DNA from 2 places in the Burkholderia sp. YIM B11467 genome. Region 1 is predicted to be linked to the other one. Evidence: predicted binding sites of a transcription regulator. Region 1 holds the regulator's gene; the other holds the start of a gene.
What was found. Region 1 encodes HrcA, which represses chaperone genes, less so after heat shock. Its sites were predicted from a motif close to TTAGCACTCNNNNNNNNNGAGTGCTAA; they were not measured.

Region 1 (5,583 bases):
GCCGGCCCCGAGCTGCGCTTCGTTGCGCCGGCACTCGAGCAGGACCGCGACTACGCGTTTCGCTTGACCGTCGCCAACGACCACGACTACACCGCGCAGGCGACGCACGTCGTCAAGGTGAAGGCGCAGGAGGTCGTCGCGCCGCCGCGCGCGGCGATCGGCGGACCGGCGTCGGCCGACGGCGGCGCGAGCGTCACGCTGTCCGGCGAGTCGTCGACGGGCAAGGGGCTGAGCTATGCGTGGACGGGGCCGGCCGGCGTGCCGCTCGTGCAGACCGGCGCGGTCGCGACGTTCACCGCGCCGACGGCGGCGGATGAGCGGCGCTACGACTTCAGGCTGGTGGTGACCGATGCGCTGGGCCGCACGTCCGACGCGACCCACCGCGTGACCGTGCACGCATCGGTCGGCGAGGGCGTGACCGCGTGGGATCCCAGGCAGACCTATGCGCAGCCGTGCCAGAAGGTCAGCCATGCGGGCAAGGTCTGGGCCAACGGCTGGTGGGTGCTGGGCGACGTGCCCGGCACGGGCGGCGAGTGGGCCGCGTGGCGCCCGGTCGGCGCGGCCAACATGCACGAGCAGTGCAAGGGGTAACGTGCGGGCGGCAGGGCGGGCGCGATGCGGCGCGTGGGGCCGCATGCGGGGGCCGGGCCTGGCCGGATGAATCGGGCGAGTCCGCCCCCCGGCCTTTGCATGGCCGGGCGCCGAGTCGTGACGGCCGCGTCAGGCCGCCAGCATTTCCTTCGCGTGCTTGCGCGTCGTGGCCGTGATCTCAAGCCCGCCGAGCATCCGCGCGACCTCCTCGATCCGGTTGGCCCGGTCGAGCGCGACGACCGTCGAGACCGTGCCGCCGCGGTCGTCGGCGCCCTTCGCGACCTGGAAGTGGTGGTCGCCGCGTGCGGCGACCTGCGGCAGGTGCGTCACGCACAGCACCTGACGGTCGCGCCCGAGCTGGTGCAGCAGGCGGCCGACCACTTCGGCGACGCCGCCGCCGATCCCCGTATCGACTTCGTCGAAGATCAATGTCGGCGTCGGGCTCGCGGCGCTCGCGATGACCGCGAGCGCGAGGCTGATCCGCGCGAGCTCGCCGCCCGACGCGACTTTCGCGAGCGGCCGCAGCGGCACGCCGGCGTGCCCGGCGACCCGGAATTCGACCTGCTCGAGCCCGTGCGGGCCGCCGTCGGCGAGCGGCACGAGCGAGACTTCGAAACTTCCGCCCGCCATCGACAGTTCCTGCATGCCTGTCGTGACGGCCGTGCCCAGCGCCCTGGCGGCTTGTGCTCGCGCCTTGGACAGGTGCTTCGCGTCGGCGAGATAGGCTTCCCGCGCCTTGGCCTGGATCGCCTCGAGCGCGCCGAGATCGGCGGCCGCGTCGAGCGCGGCGAGCTGGGCGCGGCGCGCCGCATGTTCTTCGTGCAGCGTGTCGGGCGGCAGCCGGAACTTGCGGGCGGTCGAGTGCAGCGCATCGAGGCGCGTTTCGACCTGCGCGTGCCGCTCGGGGTCGAGATCGACGCGCTGCGCGTAGTGCGACAGCGAGTAGACGGCTTCCTGCAGCTGGATCTCGGCCGGTTCGAGCGACGCGAGCGCGTCGCCGAGCGTGGTGTCGTAGTCGGCGAGGCTGCGCAGCTTCGACACGATCGCGCCGAGCTGCGCGAGCATCGCGTCGTCGGCCTCGGACAGCGCGTTGAGCGCGCCCCGTACGCCTTCGATCAGGTTCGCCGAATGCGACAGGCGCTTGTGCTCGTTGCTGACCTCATCCCATTCGCCGGCCTGCGGCGCGAGCTTGTCGAGCTCGGCGAGCTGCCACGCGAGCTTTTCGCGTTCGAGCTGCAGCTCGCGCTCGTGCGCCTTCGCGGCGTCGATCGCCTGCGTCGCGTCACGCCAGACGCGCCACGCACGTGCGACGTTCGCGGCATCGGCGACGAGCCCCGCGTGCGTATCGAACAGCTCGCGCTGCGCGTCGGGCCGCATCAGCAACTGGTGCGCGTGCTGGCCGTGGATGTCGACGAGCATCTCGCCGAGTTCGCGCAGTTGCGCGAGCGTCGCGCTGGTGCCGTTGATGAACGCGCGCGAACGGCCGTTCGCGTCGATCACGCGGCGCAGCATCACGGTGTCCTCGGCGTCGAACGCGTGTTCGTCGAGCCAGCGCACGACGCGGTCGTGCGGCGTGAATTCGGCCGTGATGTCGGCGCGGCCGCAGCCGGTGCGCACGACGCTCGCGTCGGAGCGTTCGCCCAGTGCGAGCGCGAGGGCGTCGATCAGGATCGATTTCCCGGCGCCGGTTTCGCCGGAAAACACGGAAAAGCCGCGGTCGAATTCGAGATCGAGCGCGGCGACGATGACGAAGTCGCGTATCGAGAGGTGGCGGAGCATGGTGTCGGGCGGAGGGGCGTCAGGACGCCTTGTCGTCTTCGTTCGATGCGTGTTCGTTCCAGTGCAGCTTCTTGCGCAGCGTCGTGTAGTAGCTGTAGCCGATCGGGTGCAGGAACGGCACCGTGTGCTTCGAGCGGCGCACCTCGATCGTGTCGTTCAGTTCGAGCGAGGTGAACGACTGCATGTCGAAGTTCACGTTGACGTCGCGCCCGCCGACGATCTGGATCGCGATCTTCGTGTCGTCCGGCAGCACGATCGGCCGGTTCGACAGCGCGTGCGGCGCGATCGGCACGAGCACGATGCCCTGCAGCTGCGGATGGAGGATCGGGCCGGCCGACGACAGCGCATAAGCGGTCGAGCCCGTCGGCGTGGCGACGATCAGGCCGTCCGAACGCTGGTTGTACATGTACCGGCCGTCGACCGACGCGCGCAGCTCGACCATCCCGGAGAAGCCGCTGCGGTTGACGACGACGTCGTTGAATGCGATCGCGTGGTAGATCGGTTCGCCGTCGCGCATGATCCGCGCCTCGAGCAGCGAGCGCTCTTCGCGCTCGAACTTGCCCGACAGCATCACGGGGACGAGCGCGTGCATGTCGGCGGCCGCGATGTCCGTGATGAAGCCGAGCCGCCCGTGGTTGATCCCGATCAGCGGCGTCCGGTACGGCGCAAGCTGGCGGCCGATGCCGAGCATCGTGCCGTCGCCGCCCAGCACGACCGCCACGTCCGCACGCGCCCCGATTTCGGCCGGGGTGAGCGCCGGATAACCGGTGATGCCGAACTCGCGCGCGGTATCGCCTTCGAAGACGACCTCGAAGCCCAGCTTCGCGAGGCTGGCAGCCAGGGTGGCGAGCGGCTCGGCGATGCCGGGCGTGTTGCTCCGGCCGACGAGCGCGACAGTATTGAACTGATTACCGGTTTTCATGCCGGCATTACACCATAGCTCGTTGACGAAAAGAACCGGCTGTGCACCGGTGGGGCCGGATCGGGCCGGCCCGCGCAATGGCGGCCGACGCCACTCGCCGCGGTCGCGCGGTTGCGCTAAAATTTTCCACCATGCTAGATCCTCGCGCACGAACCCTCCTGAAAACCCTGATCGAACGGTATATCGCCGACGGTCAGCCAGTCGGATCGCGCACGTTGTCCCGTTATTCCGGGCTCGAGCTGAGCCCGGCGACGATCCGCAACGTGATGTCCGACCTGGAGGAGCTCGGCCTCGTGTCGAGCCCGCACACGTCGGCCGGCCGCGTGCCGACGCCGCGCGGCTACCGGCTGTTCGTCGACACGATGCTCACGGTCGAGACGCCGATCGACGCCGAGGCCGTCGCGCGGCAGGTGCAGAACACGCTGCAGGCCGGCGAGCCGCAGCAGCGGGTGGTCGCCGCCGCGGCGAGCGTGCTGTCGAACCTGTCGCAGTTCGCGGGCGTCGTGCTGACACCGCGTCGCAGCCACGTGTTCAAGCAGATCGAGTTCATGCGGCTGTCGGACAAGCGCATCCTGCTGATCATCGTCACGCCCGAGGGCGACGTGCAGAACCGGATGCTCGCGACGCCGCGCGACTACTCGCCGTCGCAACTCACCGAGGCGTCCAACTACATCAACGCGCATTTCGCCGGCCTGTCGTTCGACGAGGTGCGCCGCCGCCTGCGCGACGAGATCGACCAGTTGCGCGGCGACATGACCGCGCTGATGCATCTGGCGGTGACGGCCAGCACCGAGGTGCCCGACACCGAGGACACCGTGCTGATTTCCGGCGAGCGCAACCTGCTCGAGGTGGCGGACTTGTCGTCCGACATGGCGCGGCTGCGCAAGCTGTTCGACGTGTTCGACCAAAAGACGGGCCTCCTGCAACTGCTCGACGTGTCGAGCCACGCCCAGGGCGTGCAGATCTTCATCGGCGGCGAATCGACGCTCGTGCCGATCGAGGAAATGAGCGTCGTCACCGCGCCTTACGAGGTGAACGGGCAGATCGTCGGCACGCTCGGTGTGATCGGCCCGACCCGGATGGCGTACAACCGCGTGATTCCGATCGTCGACATCACCGCGCGCCTGCTGTCGCTGACGTTGAGCCAGCAGTAGCACACCCGATCCCGCCCCGTCATCGTGCCGCGGCGCCGTGCGTGCCGACAGTCGGCCGAACGGTACGGGGCGGCCCGCTATAATTGAGAGCCGTCCGGTCCCGTGCCCTGAGCACGTTCTTGCCCATGCGTTTCGATCTTGAGCCGCCTTCGAGCATCGCGGCCGCCCACCGCATCGGCGTGCTGCTGATCAATCTCGGCACGCCCGACGCGCCCACGCCGCGCGCAGTACGGCGCTATCTGGCCGAATTCCTGTCGGATCCGCGGGTCGTCGAAATTCCGCAGGTCGTCTGGCAGGTGCTGCTGCGCACGCTGATCCTGCCGCTGCGCGGCCGCGCGTCCGCGAAGAAATACGCGGCCGTCTGGATGCCGGAGGGCTCGCCGCTGCGCGTGCACACCGAGCGCCAGACCGACGGCGTGCGGCACCTGCTCGTGTCGAACGGCTATCACGTGCTCGTCGACTACGCGATGCGCTACGGCAGCCCGAACATTGCGCACGCGCTCGCGCAGTTCAAGCGCTCGGGCGTCGAGCGCGTGCTGCTGATGCCGATGTATCCGCAATACTCGGCGTCGACCACGGCCACCGCGTTCGATGCCGCATTCGACGCGCTCGCGCGCATGCGCAACCAGCCGGAGGTGCGCACGGTGCGGCACTACGCCGACCATCCGGCCTATATCCACGCGCTTGCCGAGCAGGTGCGCCAGTACTGGGCGCAGCACGGCCGGCCCGACTTCGCGGCGGGCGACAAGCTCGTGCTGAGCTTTCACGGCGTGCCGAAGCGCACGCTCGACCTCGGCGACCCGTATCACGACCAGTGCCAGCAAACAGGCGCGCTGCTGATGGCCGCGCTCGGGCTGTCGACGACCGAATGCCGCGTCACCTTCCAGTCGCGCTTCGGCAAGGCCGAATGGCTGCAGCCGTACACCGCGCCGACGCTGCGCGAGTTCGGCGAGGCAGGCGTGCGGCGGGCCGACGTGTTCTGTCCCGGTTTCACGGCCGATTGCCTGGAGACGATCGAGGAGATCGGCATGGAAGTGCGCGACGAGTTCCTCGCCGGCGGCGGCAAGGCGTTCCACCGCATTCCGTGCCTGAACGGCGCACCCGCGTGGCTCGGCGCGATCGGCGAGATCGTCGCCG
Region 2 (5,583 bases), on a different contig from region 1:
CCGGGTCGCGAGCGGCATGCCGCCGCGCCGGTGGGGAAGGTCGGGTTGGCCGCCGACGGCGGCCTGCTGCGTTTGCATGCGGATCTCTCCGTGTCGGGATGACAGGGAAATCCTAGACAAAACCGCGTAAAGACGGTGTCAGATACGCGGGGGGCCGGCATTAAAATTGTGTATCGATCTGCGAACATCTTCAGGTGCCCGACAGCACGAATGGCAGCGTCGTCAGCAGAAAGATCGAGATGCCGACGACCGGCGCGCCGAACGCGATCGCCGCGAACGCCACCGCGGCGCTGGTCAGCACGAGGGTTCTCGACACCCGGCGGTGCCGGTCGTGTGCCGTCACCCTGTCTTCGCGGATGGCATCGGCCCGCGCGCCGATCACGTGTTTCCAGAACGTCAAGCCAAGCATGATTGCTCCTGTATGAAAGACGACCGAGACGGGGCGCGCGATGCGCCGTGCATGCGTATCAGCAACGCTTCAGCTTGAGCACGCGCGAGATCTGCCCGGACGTGAAGCTGCTGTTGCGCACGTAAGGCGCGCAGTCGAGCGGCGCCGTGAGCGATTCGCTGACGACGTACTGGCCGACAAAGCGGAACGCATCCGTTTCCATCTTGATGAACACCGGAATCGCGTCGCGTTGTGCGGCGAGCGTCCTGCCGGCCGCGCGTGCGGACGCGCTGCCGTCGCAGAGGATCACGTCGGGTGCGTGCGGGTTGAGGTCCGTGCGCAGGCAGGCGGCGACAACCTTGCCGTTCTTCGTCGGCAGGAACGCCTGTTTGCTGCCGCCGCATGCGGTGTGGATGAATTCGCGCGTGTATTGCTTGTCGATCTCGAACATGACCGGACTCCCGTATCGGAAATTTCCGTGAATGAATTCAGGTATACAAAGTAATTGGACCGGTTCGGCATGCCGGATTCGGGCATGCGATCGGTCATCGCCGGTAAGGCGGATCGATGGCGCGTCGTTGCACGGATGTGCCGCATGCAGTCGCTTGAGCGCACGATGCGCGATTACCGCATCGACGTCGTGTTCAAGCGTGCGCGGGAAAAACTACGGCGCGCACCGCCCGCCTGTCGGCAGGACGGTGGCTCGGGAAAAGGAGACGCAGGCGTCCTGCCTGTCAGGCAGAAAAGCAACTCGGAGGGCGAGGACTTCGGATGCGCATGATGCGTGCTCGGTGAGGGATAGCGAACACATTCTAGTGAACGCACGCGCGGCCGCAAGTAAAAAGGTCGTAAAGGTTGCGGCAGCGTTATCAACTTGTGAAACGACTGATGACACCGGATGAATCGATGCAACGATACGCCGCTGAAGCGTGTGCCCGACCGACGCGATTCGCTTGCATGCCAAGCCGGACGGACGGTTCGCATGGTCCAACGAAAAAACGCGTGACGACTGCCGTCGCCACGCGTTGCACGTTTCCACAAGGCCGCGCGCATACCGGCGAACCGGCGCGCGGCGCTGCGTCAGAAATCGAAACCCGGCCCACCCGCACCCGGCCCGCCCGGCCCCGCGACCGGCGCCGTATCCTTCGGCGCTTCGAACACGGTCGCATCGGTCGTCAGCAGCAGCCCGGCCACCGACGCCGCGTTCTGCAGCGCCGTGCGCGTGACCTTGGTCGGATCGAGCACGCCCGATTCGACGAGGTCACCGTACTCGCCGGTCTGCGCGTTGTACCCGAAGTTGCCCGAGCTTTCCGCGACCTTCGCGACGACGACACTCGCTTCCTCGCCCGCGTTCGTGACGATCTGGCGCAGCGGTTCCTCGAGCGCGCGCAGCACGATCTTGATGCCCGCGTCCTGGTCGGCGTTCACGCCCTTCAGTTCGCGGATCGCCTGCCGCACGCGGATCAGCGCGACACCGCCACCCGGCACGATGCCTTCCTCGACGGCCGCGCGCGTTGCGTGCAGCGCGTCGTCGACGCGATCCTTCTTTTCCTTCACCTCGATCTCGGTCGCACCGCCGACCTTGATCACCGCGACGCCGCCCGCGAGCTTCGCGACGCGTTCCTGCAGTTTTTCGCGATCGTAGTCGGACGTCGCTTCCTCGATCTGCACGCGGATCTGCTTCACGCGCGCTTCGATGTTCTTCGCATCGCCCGCGCCGTCGATCACGGTCGTGTTCTCCTTGCCAACCTCGATGCGCTTCGCCTGGCCGAGTTCGGCGAGCGTCGCCTTCTCGAGCGTCAGCCCCGTTTCCTCGGCGATGACCTGCCCGCCGGTGAGGATCGCGATGTCTTCGAGCAGCGCCTTGCGGCGATCGCCGAAGCCCGGCGCCTTGACGGCAACCGTCTTCAGGATCCCGCGGATGTTGTTCACGACGAGCGTCGCGAGCGCTTCGCCCTCGACATCCTCCGCGATGATCAGCAGCGGCCGGCCCGACTTCGCGACCTGTTCGAGCACCGGCAGCAGGTCGCGGATGTTCGAGATCTTCTTGTCGTGCAGCAGGATGTACGGGTTCTCGATTTCGGCGATCTGCTTGTCGGGATTGTTGATGAAGTACGGCGACAGGTAGCCGCGATCGAACTGCAGCCCCTCGACGACGTCGAGCTCGTCGGCGAGCGACTTGCCGTCCTCGACGGTGATCACGCCTTCCTTGCCGACGCGGTCGATCGCTTCGGCGATGCGCTGGCCGATCGACTCCTCGCCGTTCGCGGAGATCGTCGCGACCTGCGCGATTTCCTTGCTCGTGGTGGTCGGCTTGCTGATCTTCTTCAGTTCTTCGACGGCCGCCGCGACGGCCTTGTCGATGCCGCGCTTCAGGTCGAGCGGGTTGAGCCCGGCCGCGACGTATTTCTGGCCTTCGCGTACGATCGCCTGTGCGAGCACGGTGGCCGTGGTCGTACCGTCGCCGGCTGCGTCGCTGGTGCGCGACGCGACTTCCTTCACGAGCTGTGCGCCGATGTTCTGCAGCTTGTCCGCGAGTTCGATTTCCTTCGCGACCGACACGCCGTCCTTCGTGACGACCGGCGCGCCGAAGCTGCGTTCGAGCACGACGTTGCGGCCCTTCGGCCCGAGCGTAACCTTCACCGCGTTCGCGAGAATGTTCACGCCTTCGGTCAGCTTCGAACGTGCGACGTCGCTGAAAATGATTTCCTTGGCTGCCATGATTGCGCTCCGTTATTGATTGACGACCGCGACGATGTCTTCCTCGCGCAGCACGAGGAACTCATTGCCGTCCACCTTGACGGCCTGACCCGCGTACTTGCCGAACAGCACGCGCTCGCCGACCTGCAGGTCGAGCACGATGCGCTGGCCGTCCGCGTCCTTGCGGCCGGGGCCGACGGCGATCACTTCGCCCTGGTCGGGCTTCTCCGCGGCGCTGTCGGGGATCACGATGCCCGACGCGGTGGTGGTTTCCTGGTCGAGTCGTTTGACGATGACGCGGTCGTGCAAGGGGCGTAGGCTCATCTCTTCGTCCTGTCCTGTTCTGTCGAAATTGGCTGGCACTCTTCATCAGAGAGTGCTGACGAGTATAGAAACGAGCCGCGGCGCGATCCAATAACGGATTCGGAAATGCATTTGCGCGGATGCGCTATGGACGGGAGACGAGCGGGGCCGCCGTCAGATCAGCAGCGATACCGTCCTGAACAGCGCGAGATCTTCCTTGCGCGCCGATCGCGCATGGCGGCGGATCACGTGCAGCAGGCAATCGATGAAGCAGCGTGCCGCGTCGCTCAGCGTGCTGCTGCGACGTGTGACGATGCCGAGGTCGCGCGGCTCGAACGTCTCCTTCAACTGCAACGCACGCATCCGGTCGCCGAACGGCGGCACGGCGGCGAGAATCGTCGGGCACCACGTGCACATGTCGGCCTGCTCGAGCATCGTCTGCAGCATTGCGACCGATTGCGCGCGCACGATGCGCCGCTCGTCGATCTGCGCGCCGTGGCGCGTGAACAGGTAATCGACGAGTGCAGCCTGCCCGTCGGCCGCGAAATTCAGCACCCAGTCCCGGTCGAGCAGGTCGTGGATCGACCGCACGCGTTCGCACGGATGGCCGGCCCGCACCATGACCGAGGTGTCGTAGCGCAGCATCGGCTCGAACGCGAATTCCTGCGTGCCGCCCGGCTGGACATGGCCGAGCGCGAAGTCCATGCTGCCGTCGCGCAACAGCGGCTGGGCGACGGCCATCAGCGCTTCGTAGAGTTCGAGGCGTACGTCGGGCATCTGCTCGCGAAACCGCAGCACGGCTTCCGCGAGGAACGTCACCGTGAGCCACGGCGTCACGCCGATGCTCAGCCGGCCCTCGACGCGGCCGCGCATGCGTTCGAGGTCGCTTTGCGCATGTTCGAGCTGCTTCAGCACGAGTTTCGCGTGCGTGAGCAGCGTCTTGCCGTATTCGGTGAAGCCGATGCCTTCCGGCGCGCGCACGAGCAGCGGCAGCCGCTCGCTCGCTTCCAGCTCGCGCAGCGCGCGCGTGACGGCCGCCTGCGACAACCCGAGCAAGCGCGCCGCGCCGCGGATGCTCCCGGCCTCCGCGCTCGCGACGAGCGCCTGCAACTGATGCAGCTTCATCGTGCTCATGGTGCGATACCCGACAACGAAAGGTTGTCATCATAACGAAACCGCGGCTGTTCGCCGGGATTTTCGCTGCATACGATTCGGCCAGGCTCGGTCATCCGGGCGATCGACCAGCAGAACGTATCGAGGAGAATCGGGGTTGGACCACGAACACATTCCACCGGAAATGGCGGCCATCGAGGCGGAGATGATTGCGCTGCGCCACCGGCTGCACGCGCATCCCGAACTCGGCTTCGAGGAACACGCAACCAGCGAACTCGTGGCCGATTGCCTGACAACGTGGGGTTATCGGGTGACGCGCGGGCTCGGCGGCACGGGCGTGGTCGGCACACTGACGCGCGGCACCGGGAAACGGCTCGGGCTGCGCGCGGACATGGACGCGCTGCCGATTCGCGAGACCACCGGGCTGCCGCATGCGAGCCGGCGCGATGGCGTGATGCACGCGTGCGGCCACGATGGTCATACGGCGATGCTGCTGGCGGCGGCACGCTGCCTGACGGAACGCGCGCGCTTCGCGGGCACGCTGAACGTGATTTTCCAGCCGGCCGAAGAAGGGCTCGGCGGTGCGAAGCGAATGATCGACGACGGCCTGTTCGCGCAGTTCCCGTGCGATGCGGTGTTCGCGATGCATAACGTGCCGGGCCTGCCGGCCGGCGTGCTCGGTTTCTGCGACGGCCCGGCGATGGCGTCGGCCGACGAGGTGCGCGTGCGCGTGATCGGGCGCGGCGGGCATGGGGCCGCGCCGCATACGACGATCGATCCGGTGGTGGTGTGTGCGTCGATCGTGATGGCGTTGCAGACGGTGGTGTCGCGCAACGTGAATCCGCAGGAACTGGCGATCGTCTCGGCCGGCTCGATCCATGCGGGCACCGCATCGAACGTGATCCCGCAGCATGCGGAGCTCGAACTCAGCGTGCGCGCGTTGTCGCCGGACGTGCGCGCGCTGCTCGAACGGCGCATCCGCGCGATCGTGCACGGGCAGGCCGCGAGCTACGGCGCGACGGCCGAGATCGACTATCGATATGGCTATCCGGTGCTCGTCAATCATGCGGCGGAAACGG

Region 2: groES (co-chaperone GroES) is a predicted target of HrcA. The motif match lies at 3,445-3,471, and genes of this name have one in related genera.

Annotation. Positions count from the first base shown of each region.
Region 1 is NZ_JBQVSQ010000003.1:535,892-541,474, reverse strand. It holds gene ACTRWB_RS14485 (carbohydrate-binding protein) at 1-591, shown strand, start outside; gene recN (DNA repair protein RecN) at 721-2,370, opposite strand; gene ACTRWB_RS14475 (NAD kinase) at 2,390-3,292, opposite strand; gene hrcA (heat-inducible transcriptional repressor HrcA) at 3,424-4,446, shown strand; gene hemH (ferrochelatase) at 4,572-5,583, shown strand, end outside.
Region 2 is NZ_JBQVSQ010000001.1:608,130-613,712, reverse strand. It holds gene ACTRWB_RS02715 (PTS sugar transporter subunit IIA) at 1-78, opposite strand, end outside; gene ACTRWB_RS02710 (hypothetical protein) at 191-409, opposite strand; gene ACTRWB_RS02705 (DUF6697 family protein) at 468-839, opposite strand; gene ACTRWB_RS02700 (hypothetical protein) at 924-1,169, shown strand; gene groL (chaperonin GroEL) at 1,469-3,109, opposite strand; gene groES (co-chaperone GroES) at 3,122-3,412, opposite strand; gene ACTRWB_RS02685 (LysR substrate-binding domain-containing protein) at 3,566-4,525, opposite strand; gene ACTRWB_RS02680 (M20 aminoacylase family protein) at 4,710-5,583, shown strand, end outside.